DNA from 3 places in the Paenibacillus sp. FSL R10-2782 genome. Region 1 is predicted to be linked to each of the others. Evidence: a T-box and tRNA genes for the amino acid it is inferred to sense, from the RefSeq annotation. Region 1 holds a T-box; the other regions hold tRNA genes.
What was found. The T-box of region 1 lies ahead of leuS (leucine--tRNA ligase). A T-box ahead of a tRNA ligase gene usually reads a tRNA of that ligase, here a tRNA-Leu.
Positions count from the first base shown of each region.

Region 2: it encodes a tRNA-Leu, which carries the amino acid that the T-box ahead of leuS (leucine--tRNA ligase) is inferred to sense. The anticodon was not compared.
Region 3: it encodes a tRNA-Leu, which carries the amino acid that the T-box ahead of leuS (leucine--tRNA ligase) is inferred to sense. The anticodon was not compared.

Region 1 is NZ_CP151951.1:3,644,722-3,647,980, forward strand. Features, by position in the region: gene leuS (leucine--tRNA ligase) at 1-1,973, opposite strand, end outside; T-box leader at 2,035-2,292, opposite strand; gene NST83_RS16475 (tautomerase family protein) at 2,466-2,852, shown strand; gene NST83_RS16480 (class I SAM-dependent methyltransferase) at 2,939-3,259, opposite strand, start outside.
Region 2 is NZ_CP151951.1:4,744,523-4,747,781, forward strand. Features, by position in the region: gene ppc (phosphoenolpyruvate carboxylase) at 1-625, opposite strand, end outside; tRNA gene NST83_RS21780 (tRNA-Gly) at 1,353-1,423, opposite strand; tRNA gene NST83_RS21785 (tRNA-Pro) at 1,433-1,506, opposite strand; tRNA gene NST83_RS21790 (tRNA-Arg) at 1,530-1,606, opposite strand; tRNA gene NST83_RS21795 (tRNA-Gly) at 1,612-1,686, opposite strand; tRNA gene NST83_RS21800 (tRNA-Leu) at 1,697-1,777, opposite strand; tRNA gene NST83_RS21805 (tRNA-Lys) at 1,789-1,864, opposite strand; tRNA gene NST83_RS21810 (tRNA-Gln) at 1,869-1,943, opposite strand; tRNA gene NST83_RS21815 (tRNA-Val) at 1,999-2,074, opposite strand; tRNA gene NST83_RS21820 (tRNA-Glu) at 2,086-2,157, opposite strand; tRNA gene NST83_RS21825 (tRNA-Thr) at 2,166-2,238, opposite strand; tRNA gene NST83_RS21830 (tRNA-Asn) at 2,242-2,317, opposite strand; rRNA gene rrf (5S ribosomal RNA) at 2,337-2,453, opposite strand; rRNA gene NST83_RS21840 (23S ribosomal RNA) at 2,606-3,259, opposite strand, start outside.
Region 3 is NZ_CP151951.1:4,050,860-4,054,118, reverse strand. Features, by position in the region: rRNA gene NST83_RS18335 (23S ribosomal RNA) at 1-570, shown strand, start outside; rRNA gene rrf (5S ribosomal RNA) at 722-838, shown strand; tRNA gene NST83_RS18325 (tRNA-Asn) at 858-933, shown strand; tRNA gene NST83_RS18320 (tRNA-Ser) at 939-1,030, shown strand; tRNA gene NST83_RS18315 (tRNA-Glu) at 1,049-1,120, shown strand; tRNA gene NST83_RS18310 (tRNA-Val) at 1,127-1,202, shown strand; tRNA gene NST83_RS18305 (tRNA-Met) at 1,235-1,308, shown strand; tRNA gene NST83_RS18300 (tRNA-Asp) at 1,335-1,411, shown strand; tRNA gene NST83_RS18295 (tRNA-Lys) at 1,440-1,515, shown strand; tRNA gene NST83_RS18290 (tRNA-Gly) at 1,551-1,625, shown strand; tRNA gene NST83_RS18285 (tRNA-Arg) at 1,631-1,707, shown strand; tRNA gene NST83_RS18280 (tRNA-Leu) at 1,721-1,800, shown strand; tRNA gene NST83_RS18275 (tRNA-Pro) at 1,808-1,881, shown strand; gene NST83_RS18270 (BofC C-terminal domain-containing protein) at 1,998-2,702, shown strand; gene ruvC (crossover junction endodeoxyribonuclease RuvC) at 2,935-3,259, shown strand, end outside.

The DNA of each region.
Region 1 (3,259 bases):
CTGCCGCCTTCATTTGTAATTTTATCGTTCAGGCTACCATCCTCGGAAACGAACAGACGCCATACACGGGACAGAAAACGATGCGCTCCCTCAACCCCGTTTTCGCTCCATGGCTTAGTCGCCTCCAGTGGCCCCATAAACATCTCATAAATACGCAACGTATCAGCGCCAAATGTATTCACAATATCGTCAGGGTTGATGACATTACCGCGTGATTTACTCATTTTTTCATTATTGTTGCCTAGAATCATACCCTGGTTGACCAGTTTGTAGAAAGGCTCTTTTGTTTCTACAACGCCGATATCATACAGCACCTTGTGCCAGAAACGGGCATACAGCAAGTGAAGAACCGCATGTTCCGCACCACCGATGTACAGATCCACAGGCAACCATTCACGCTGCTTCTCCTTGGATACAGGCTCTTTATCATTGTGCGGATCAATATAGCGCAGGTAATACCAGCAGCTTCCCGCCCATTGTGGCATGGTGTTTGTCTCGCGTCGTGCTTTCAAGCCCGTCTCGGGATCAATAGTTTCTACCCAATCCGTCGCATTCGCCAACGGGGACTCCCCTGTGCCTGAAGGCTTGATGTTATCCATTTCCGGCAGTACGAGCGGCAACTGATCCTCGGGAACTGTTTTGATCGTTCCATCTTCCAGATGAATCACCGGAATCGGCTCGCCCCAATAGCGTTGACGGCTGAACAGCCAGTCGCGCAAGCGGTACGTCACTTTTCCTTGCCCCTTACCCTCGGCTTCCAACCATTCAATCATCTTCGGAATGGCTTCCTCATTCGTAAGTCCATTCAGCGGACCTGAATTGACGTGCGGACCATCCTCGGTGTATGGCTCTTTAGCCACGTCCCCACCTTGGACAACCTCAATGATATTCAGCCCGAATTGCTTCGCAAATTCCCAGTCACGTGTGTCGTGACCTGGTACAGCCATGATCGCGCCTGTTCCGTAGCCAGCCAGCACATAGTCGGCGATCCAGATCGGCAGCTTTTCACCGTTCACCGGATTCACTGCATAAGCGCCTGTGAAGACACCCGTTTTATCCTTTGCCAAATCCGTGCGCTCCAGATCGCTTTTACGGGCAGCTTGTTCACGGTATTGATTTACGGCAGCCTTTTGCTCAGGTGTAGTGATAACATCCACCAATTCCTGCTCAGGAGCCAGCACACAGTAGCTTGCGCCGAACAGCGTATCCGGGCGGGTTGTAAATACCGTCAATTGCTTGTCATGGCCTTCAATTGGAAAATGAACCTCTGCCCCGGTAGACTTGCCAATCCAGTTCCGCTGCATATCCTTAATGCTTTCGGACCAATCCAGCTCCTCCAAATCGTCCAGCAGACGGTCCGCATATTCCGTAATTTTCAGCATCCATTGACGCATTGGTTTGCGGATAACCGGATGACCGCCACGCTCACTCTTGCCGTCAATAACTTCTTCATTGGCCAGCACCGTTCCCAATGCAGGACACCAGTTCACAGGCACTTCAGCTACATAAGCAAGACCGCGCTTGTACAGCTGGATGAAAATCCACTGTGTCCATTTGTAGTAATCGGGGTCTGTTGTGCTGATTTCACGATCCCAGTCGTATGAAAAGCCAAGCGATTTGATTTGACGGCGGAAGTTATTCACATTTTTCACCGTAATTTCACGTGGATGCTCTCCCGTATCCAGCGCATGTTGCTCGGCAGGCAGACCGAAGGCGTCCCAACCCATCGGATGCAGTACGTTGTAGCCGCGCATTCTTTTATAGCGTGAAACAATATCCGTTGCCGTGTAGCCTTCTGGGTGGCCTACATGCAGACCAGCTCCTGACGGGTACGGGAACATATCCAAAGCATAAAACTTCGGCTTACCCTGCTCTTCCCCGGTACGGAACGTTTTGTTCTCATCCCAATATTTCTGCCATTTTGGTTCAATACTTTGCGGTTGATAGCCGTGCTTCGGCTGTGTGTCTGTCATTATCAATTCCTCCTCAAACGGTATGCAACAAAAAAACCTCTGCATCCCGTAGCGTGTCAGCGCTAGGGACGAGAGGTTATATTCCCGTGGTACCACCCTAGTTAGCAGAAAGCGTTCTTCGCCTTCTACTCCCTTTGCACCTGATAACGGAGGTGATCCGATGCGGGTTAATAACAGGGTACAAGCACCTGTATAGGGCATTCCTGCGTTGGGCGCATATCTCCGAGGCGAGTTCACTTTGCACTGTCAACCGGCTTGCACCATCCGCCGGCTCTCTACATGTCCAGACAAAACTACTATTCCTCATCAGCGATTGTTTAACCGTTAATAATGGCACTATTATATTGAAAACCGCGAAAAAAGTCAAATAAGGACTGCATTTGGTGCTAAACACCAACTTCATTCGTTTGCTACATGACACACGGAGGCAAATGTTTTATAATTAGCCGAGCCAGATTGAGATGAGATGAGTTGAGAAAGGTGAGCTGAGACATGGCACAAATTAAAATTTACGGAATAAAAGAAGCCCTGAATCCGATCAAGGAGCAACTTTCAGATGTGATTCATTCCGCTGTGGTGGATGCGTTCCAATATCCCCCCGACAAAAGGTTTCATCGTTTTTTCCCTATGAATCAGGAAGACTTCGTATTTGCCCACGATCGCTCGGAGGCATACACCATTATTGAAATTAGTGTGTTTGAAGGCAGAACAACAGAGGCTAAAAAGCACCTCATCCAGCTGCTATTCCAAAAAATTAACGATTTAGGCATTGCCCCGCACGATCTTGAAATTACTATATTTGAGACGCCGAAACAGAATTGGGGCATTCGCGGTGTACCAGGTGATGAACTTCAACTGAACTATAAAGTAAATATATAATTTCGAAGCTCTTATGCAAAAAGACGCCTTTCATGTCATCATGAAAAGCGTCTTTCTTTTTCCTATATTAGCCTGATAAAGCTTCATTATTTTACAGCAACATAAAATAGTCTCGCTGCATCATCTACTGCTTCTACCCATTCAAAGTCCGCATATACCTTCACATCGCGAAAACCGGCTTTGGACAGTTCCGTTTTCATCCAGTCCGGGTCATAGGCACGTTGCACATGAATTTCCTCGAACCGCTGGTATACATCGCGCCCTTCATTTTCTGCTCTCGCAAAAATGCTGAGATGATGCTCAATTTCAGAGCGTGGAGCATCCAACGCACAAGTCCAGATATATGAAATGGAGCGCTCATCCAGTACAAAGGGCTGCTCTTCATCATAACGCACAAACGTCTGGGG
Region 2 (3,259 bases), 1.1 Mb from region 1:
GATCTCGCAGTTCGTCCGTCTGCCATAGTGTAATCACTTCATTCAGCAGATTTTCTCGCACCTGTTCCCGCTCCCGCAAGGTAAGCATAGGATTATCCAGCAGCATGACGTCCTCGGAAATGCGCTTGTGAATGTCCAAAATCACCCGTCTCGTGGCTTCTGTAGGATGTGCAGTCATAACCAGTTCCAGAGAAAGCTCCTCCAGGAGATTGCTAACGTCCTCAGCAGAAAATCCACCCTGCTTAAGTTCCTGAACAGAATTTTCAATTGAACCACGTTGAACATCTTCACCAGCAGAATGCTCATAGTCTCGTTTGCGGCGGATACGATGATTTTGCTCGGCAATATTCACTAACTGAAAATAAATCGCAAACGCGCGAATAACCTGGTGACGAATGTCCGTATCCAGCCCACTAACGATTTGTTTGAAATTCTCATACAACTCCGGCTGATACCCCGCACGTAACGATTTACTTGTCTCACGTATCTTTTCTACAATATCCAAAAGTTCGTTGCCACCCTGATGAACCAAAACCTCACCAAGAATATTCCCCAGAAAACGAACGTCCCGCCGTAGCAGATTGTTGGATTGGTTTTTGTTAGCGGTTAACGTAAGCTCAGTCATGCTTTTCCCCCCATCTGATCTGTTCACACTCAATACAGCTTTGTTGAATAGGTACGTATACACACGAAATTTGACACTTTCTTAACATCATACAATAAAAACGCGTGAAAAGCTGCAAAATTTACAGTAAAAAGTCACGTTTTTAAAATACTTTTTTTGAGAATATATTGGTTTTTTATGCACAAAAATGAAATTTAATAAATAAAATAACTTTATGACCCAGAGAATCATGAGACTTTATGCACAGGTGTTATAAACAGCATGATTTTAAAAACAAAAAAATCATGCATCATTATGTGCATATGTTTATTAATTGTTGACAAAGTGAAAGCCAATAGCCTTCTATCCACAAAGATATACACAAAACAGCCATCTTTCAATATTTCTGAGCTTTTTTTTCCTTCCATACGCAGCTATACCCACATAAAAGAAGCCCTTGTGTACAACTGAATACAGCAGGCTTGGAGTTATCCGAATCATTATGGTCATAGGATTCCTATAATGAAGGAATTTGATTACGAAATTAGCCTTACTATAGGAGAAAAGAATACGTAAGAGGGGGGAATACGGGATCTGGATCTTAAAGCAACGAGCGCCTATGTACAATATGCACAAGTCATCCCCAACTGTGCAAGACAGGAGATTCTTGCAGTAACCTATACACAGAGAACGTTTATATAATGTGGACAAAATAAAAAGAAGCCTCTCGGCTTCTAGGTGATCAGTAAGCGGGTGATGGGAATCGAACCCACGCTATCAGCTTGGAAGGCTGAAGTTCTACCATTGAACTACACCCGCAAATTAGTATCGGGATGACACGATTTGAACATGCGACCCCCTGGTCCCAAACCAGGTGCTCTACCAAGCTGAGCTACATCCCGACATATAATTTTTTTTAAAAAAATGGCGCGCCCTGAGAGATTCGAACTCCCGGCCTTTTGATTCGTAGTCAAACGCTCTATCCAGCTGAGCTAAGGGCGCAAATATGGAGCGGACGACGGGAATCGAACCCGCGACCCTCGCCTTGGCAAGGCGATGCTCTACCGCTGAGCCACGTCCGCAAAAACAAGATGCGCGTGGAGGGACTTGAACCCCCACGTCAAAGACGCTAGATCCTAAGTCTAGTGCGTCTGCCAATTCCGCCACACGCGCATGTAATAAAATGGTGAGCCATGAAGGACTCGAACCTTCGACACCCTGATTAAAAGTCAGGTGCTCTACCAACTGAGCTAATGGCTCTTAATGGCTGGGGATATAGGATTTGAACCTATGCATGACGGAGTCAAAGTCCGTTGCCTTACCGCTTGGCTAATCCCCAATATGCATATGATTCACAATTCCCCAATATTTCAACCAGGTAAGAGGATGAAATATGGTGGAGGCTGAGGGGCTCGAACCCCCGACCCTCTGCTTGTAAGGCAGATGCTCTCCCAGCTGAGCTAAGCCTCCATACTACCCTATGACCCGTAGGGGAATCGAACCCCTGTTACCTCCGTGAAAGGGAGGTGTCTTAACCGCTTGACCAACGGGCCATAACACAAGCTCTCAACCGGGTTCGAACCGGTGACCTCATCCTTACCATGGATGCACTCTACCTGCTGAGCTATGAGAGCAAATGGCTCCCCGAACAGGACTCGAACCTGTGACAACTCGATTAACAGTCGAGTGCTCTACCAACTGAGCTATCAGGGAATAGTAATCATAAGGATTTGCTTGGCGACGTCCTACTCTCCCAGGACCCTGCGGTCCAAGTACCATCGGCGCTGGAGGGCTTAACGGTCGTGTTCGGGATGGGTACGTGTGGAACCCCTCCGCTATCGCCACCAAACATGAATTTACATCGTAAATTCTTCCGTGCAGATTTCTGGTACCACGCTACTGCGTGTATAGAAATCCAACGTATTCGTATGTATCTTCTACATACCTTCAAGGTATTACACCCTGAAAACTGGATCCGAAACTTCATTGCGTCCTATACTTTAGGATAAGCCCTCGACCGATTAGTATTGGTCAGCTCCATGCATTACTGCACTTCCACCCCCAACCTATCTACCTCGTCGTCTTCAAGGGGTCTTACATACTGGGAAATCTCATCTTGAGGGGGGCTTCACGCTTAGATGCTTTCAGCGCTTATCCCTTCCGTACATAGCTACCCAGCGGTGCTCCTGGCGGAACAACTGGTACACCAGCGGTACGTCCATCCCGGTCCTCTCGTACTAAGGACAGCTCCTCTCAAATTTCCTACGCCCACGACAGATAGGGACCGAACTGTCTCACGACGTTCTGAACCCAGCTCGCGTACCGCTTTAATGGGCGAACAGCCCAACCCTTGGGACCTACTTCAGCCCCAGGATGCGATGAGCCGACATCGAGGTGCCAAACCTCCCCGTCGATGTGGACTCTTGGGGGAGATAAGCCTGTTATCCCCAGGGTAGCTTTTATCCGTTGAGCGATGGCCCTTCCATGCGGTACCACCGGATCACTAAGCCCGACTTTCGTCCCTGCTCGACTTGTAGGTCTCGCAGTCAAGCTCCCTTCTGCCTTTGCACTCTTCGAATGATTTCCAACCATTCTGAGGGAACCTTGGGGCGCCTCCGTTACTCTTTAGGAGGCGACCGCCCCAGTCAAACTGCC
Region 3 (3,259 bases), 410 kb from region 1:
AGTGCAAAGGCAGAAGGGAGCTTGACTGCGAGACCTACAAGTCGAGCAGGGACGAAAGTCGGGCTTAGTGATCCGGTGGTACCGCATGGAAGGGCCATCGCTCAACGGATAAAAGCTACCCTGGGGATAACAGGCTTATCTCCCCCAAGAGTCCACATCGACGGGGAGGTTTGGCACCTCGATGTCGGCTCATCGCATCCTGGGGCTGAAGTAGGTCCCAAGGGTTGGGCTGTTCGCCCATTAAAGCGGTACGCGAGCTGGGTTCAGAACGTCGTGAGACAGTTCGGTCCCTATCTGTCGTGGGCGTAGGAAATTTGAGAGGAGCTGTCCTTAGTACGAGAGGACCGGGATGGACGTACCGCTGGTGTACCAGTTGTTCCGCCAGGAGCACCGCTGGGTAGCTATGTACGGAAGGGATAAGCGCTGAAAGCATCTAAGCGTGAAGCCCCCCTCAAGATGAGATTTCCCAGTATGTAAGACCCCTTGAAGACGACGAGGTAGATAGGTTGGGGGTGGAAGTGCAGTAATGCATGGAGCTGACCAATACTAATCGGTCGAGGGCTTATCCTAAAGATAGAACGCAATGGAGTTTCGGATCCAGTTTTCAGGGTGTAACACCTTGAAGGTATGTAGAAGATACATACGAATACGTTGGATTTCTATACACGCAGTAGCGTGGTACCAGAAATCTACACGGAAGAATTTACGATGTAAATTCATGTTTGGTGGCGATAGCGGAGGGGTTCCACACGTACCCATCCCGAACACGACCGTTAAGCCCTCCAGCGCCGATGGTACTTGGACCGCAGGGTCCTGGGAGAGTAGGACGTCGCCAAGCAAATCCTTATGATTACTATTCCCTGATAGCTCAGTTGGTAGAGCACTCGACTGTTAATCGAGTTGTCACAGGTTCGAGTCCTGTTCGGGGAGCCATATATGGAGAGGTGTCCGAGTTGGCCGAAGGAGCACGATTGGAAATCGTGTAGGCGCCAAAAGCGTCTCGAGGGTTCGAATCCCTCTCTCTCCGCCAGATATTATTTATTGTTAAGGCCCGTTGGTCAAGCGGTTAAGACACCTCCCTTTCACGGAGGTAACAGGGGTTCGATTCCCCTACGGGTCATAATATGGAGGCTTAGCTCAGCTGGGAGAGCATCTGCCTTACAAGCAGAGGGTCGGGGGTTCGAGCCCCTCAGCCTCCACCATTTATTTATTATATAGCATTCCCTAATATTATCGCGGGGTGGAGCAGTTCGGTAGCTCGTCGGGCTCATAACCCGAAGGTCACAGGTTCAAATCCTGTCCCCGCAATTAATTTCCCCTAAGGAAATTCTTTTGGAACTGTGGTGTAGAGGCCTAACATGCCTGCCTGTCACGCAGGAGATCGCGGGTTCGAATCCCGTCAGTTCCGCCATTTTTACAAAGTTGTACTACCCTGTTGGGAGCCATTAGCTCAGTTGGTAGAGCACCTGACTTTTAATCAGGGTGTCGAAGGTTCGAGTCCTTCATGGCTCACCATTCATGAACTTATATGTCATGGATATTATTGTATTGCGGACGTGGCTCAGCGGTAGAGCATCGCCTTGCCAAGGCGAGGGTCGCGGGTTCGATTCCCGTCGTCCGCTCCATATTTGCGCCCTTAGCTCAGCTGGATAGAGCGTTTGACTACGAATCAAAAGGCCGGGAGTTCGAATCTCTCAGGGCGCGCCATTTAACTTCATAAGCCGGTGTGGCGGAATTGGCAGACGCGCGCGACTCAAAATCGTGAGGGAAACCGTGGAGGTTCGAGTCCTCTCACCGGCATGTATTTCGGGATGTAGCTCAGCTTGGTAGAGCACCTGGTTTGGGACCAGGGGGTCGCATGTTCAAATCGTGTCATCCCGATTTAAAAGGAAAGTCGCTTGAAGAAGCGGCTTTTTTGTTGTACTTGTTGTCTTTTTTGTATAAATCAGTAATCGTCAGGTCACACTAACACAAAAAGTGGGACGGAAGGGATTACTGTGAAGCGATTAAGCTGGAAAAAACAAATTAAACGACGCTGGAAGCAGTGGAGAAGAACGGTGTGGGCCTGTACTATTTTTGGATCGGCTTGTTTGCTGGCAGGTTTAGGTATCCTGTTTTCACGTCATATGCAGACTATGCTGTCACAGCCCCTTGCTACTACCGTTATGGCGGACGTTGATACGGAGGAGCCTTCACACACGAGTCCGGCTGAAGTGCATTCCTCGCAGGTGCAGGTATTGCAAAGTATTCGTGCTTCTGGCATCAGCAGAAAGACTCATTTGTTAACTACCTATGTGTGTGGTACAGAGACACTTTCTTTGGGAACGTTAAGTTCGCAGCAGTTAGAGAGCTTGCTGAAGCAGCATCCCGATTGGAAGGGACGGTTAAATTCCAGGGGCGAGGTGTGGCTGGAGCGTAAAGTGGAGGATTTGTCGGAGTTATGCAAGCAGCACGCCTACATGGGTATGAGTATGGATGGACAGCTTACTTTGTTTGAAGGACCGCCTAAAAAGGAAAAAGTAATTCGGACTTTCTTTCAGCTGGATGTGGGATCAATGGAGACGGCTCTGCCCGAAGGAGTGTATGAGCAGCTCCAGCAGGGAATCCGTGTGCAGGATATGAACGAATACAACAGTGTGATCTCTACTTTTAGTGATTTTGCAGTGGAGCGAACACAGCGGGTATTGAAGCAGCAATATTGATTACATGCAAGAAAGAGGCGTGTAGGCTTTGCCCGGGGGGGAGGCGTATAACGTCTCTTTTTTGTGCTGAACTTAAGATTAAACTTTTTACTCTATTAGATGCAAAGTTTTGTTATAATGAAAGAACGACACATATGTTCGCTTTGTTTAGTATTTGGCAATGATTATGGTTTTGATATTGATCGTTAATGGCTAGTTAACGCCGTATTTTGGCGATAGGGGAGAGATTTTTTTGCGTTTTCTAGGAATTGATCCGGGCATTGCAATTGTGGGCTTTGGATTTGTGGACAAGATTGGCAGTAAGGTGATTCCTGTTCAATATGGCTGCATCCAGACGGAGGCTCATACACCGGAAGAAGAGCGGTTGCTTCATGTGTATGAAGGCATGCTGCAATTGATTGATAAATATAAGCCTGATGCGGTAGCGCTGGAAAAGCTTTTTTTTAATCGTAACGTAACAACCGCAATGTCTGTGAGTCAGGCGCGCGGTGTGCTGGTACTGGCTGCGAAGCAACGTGGTCTGCCTATAGGGGAATATACGCCTATGCAGGTGAAGC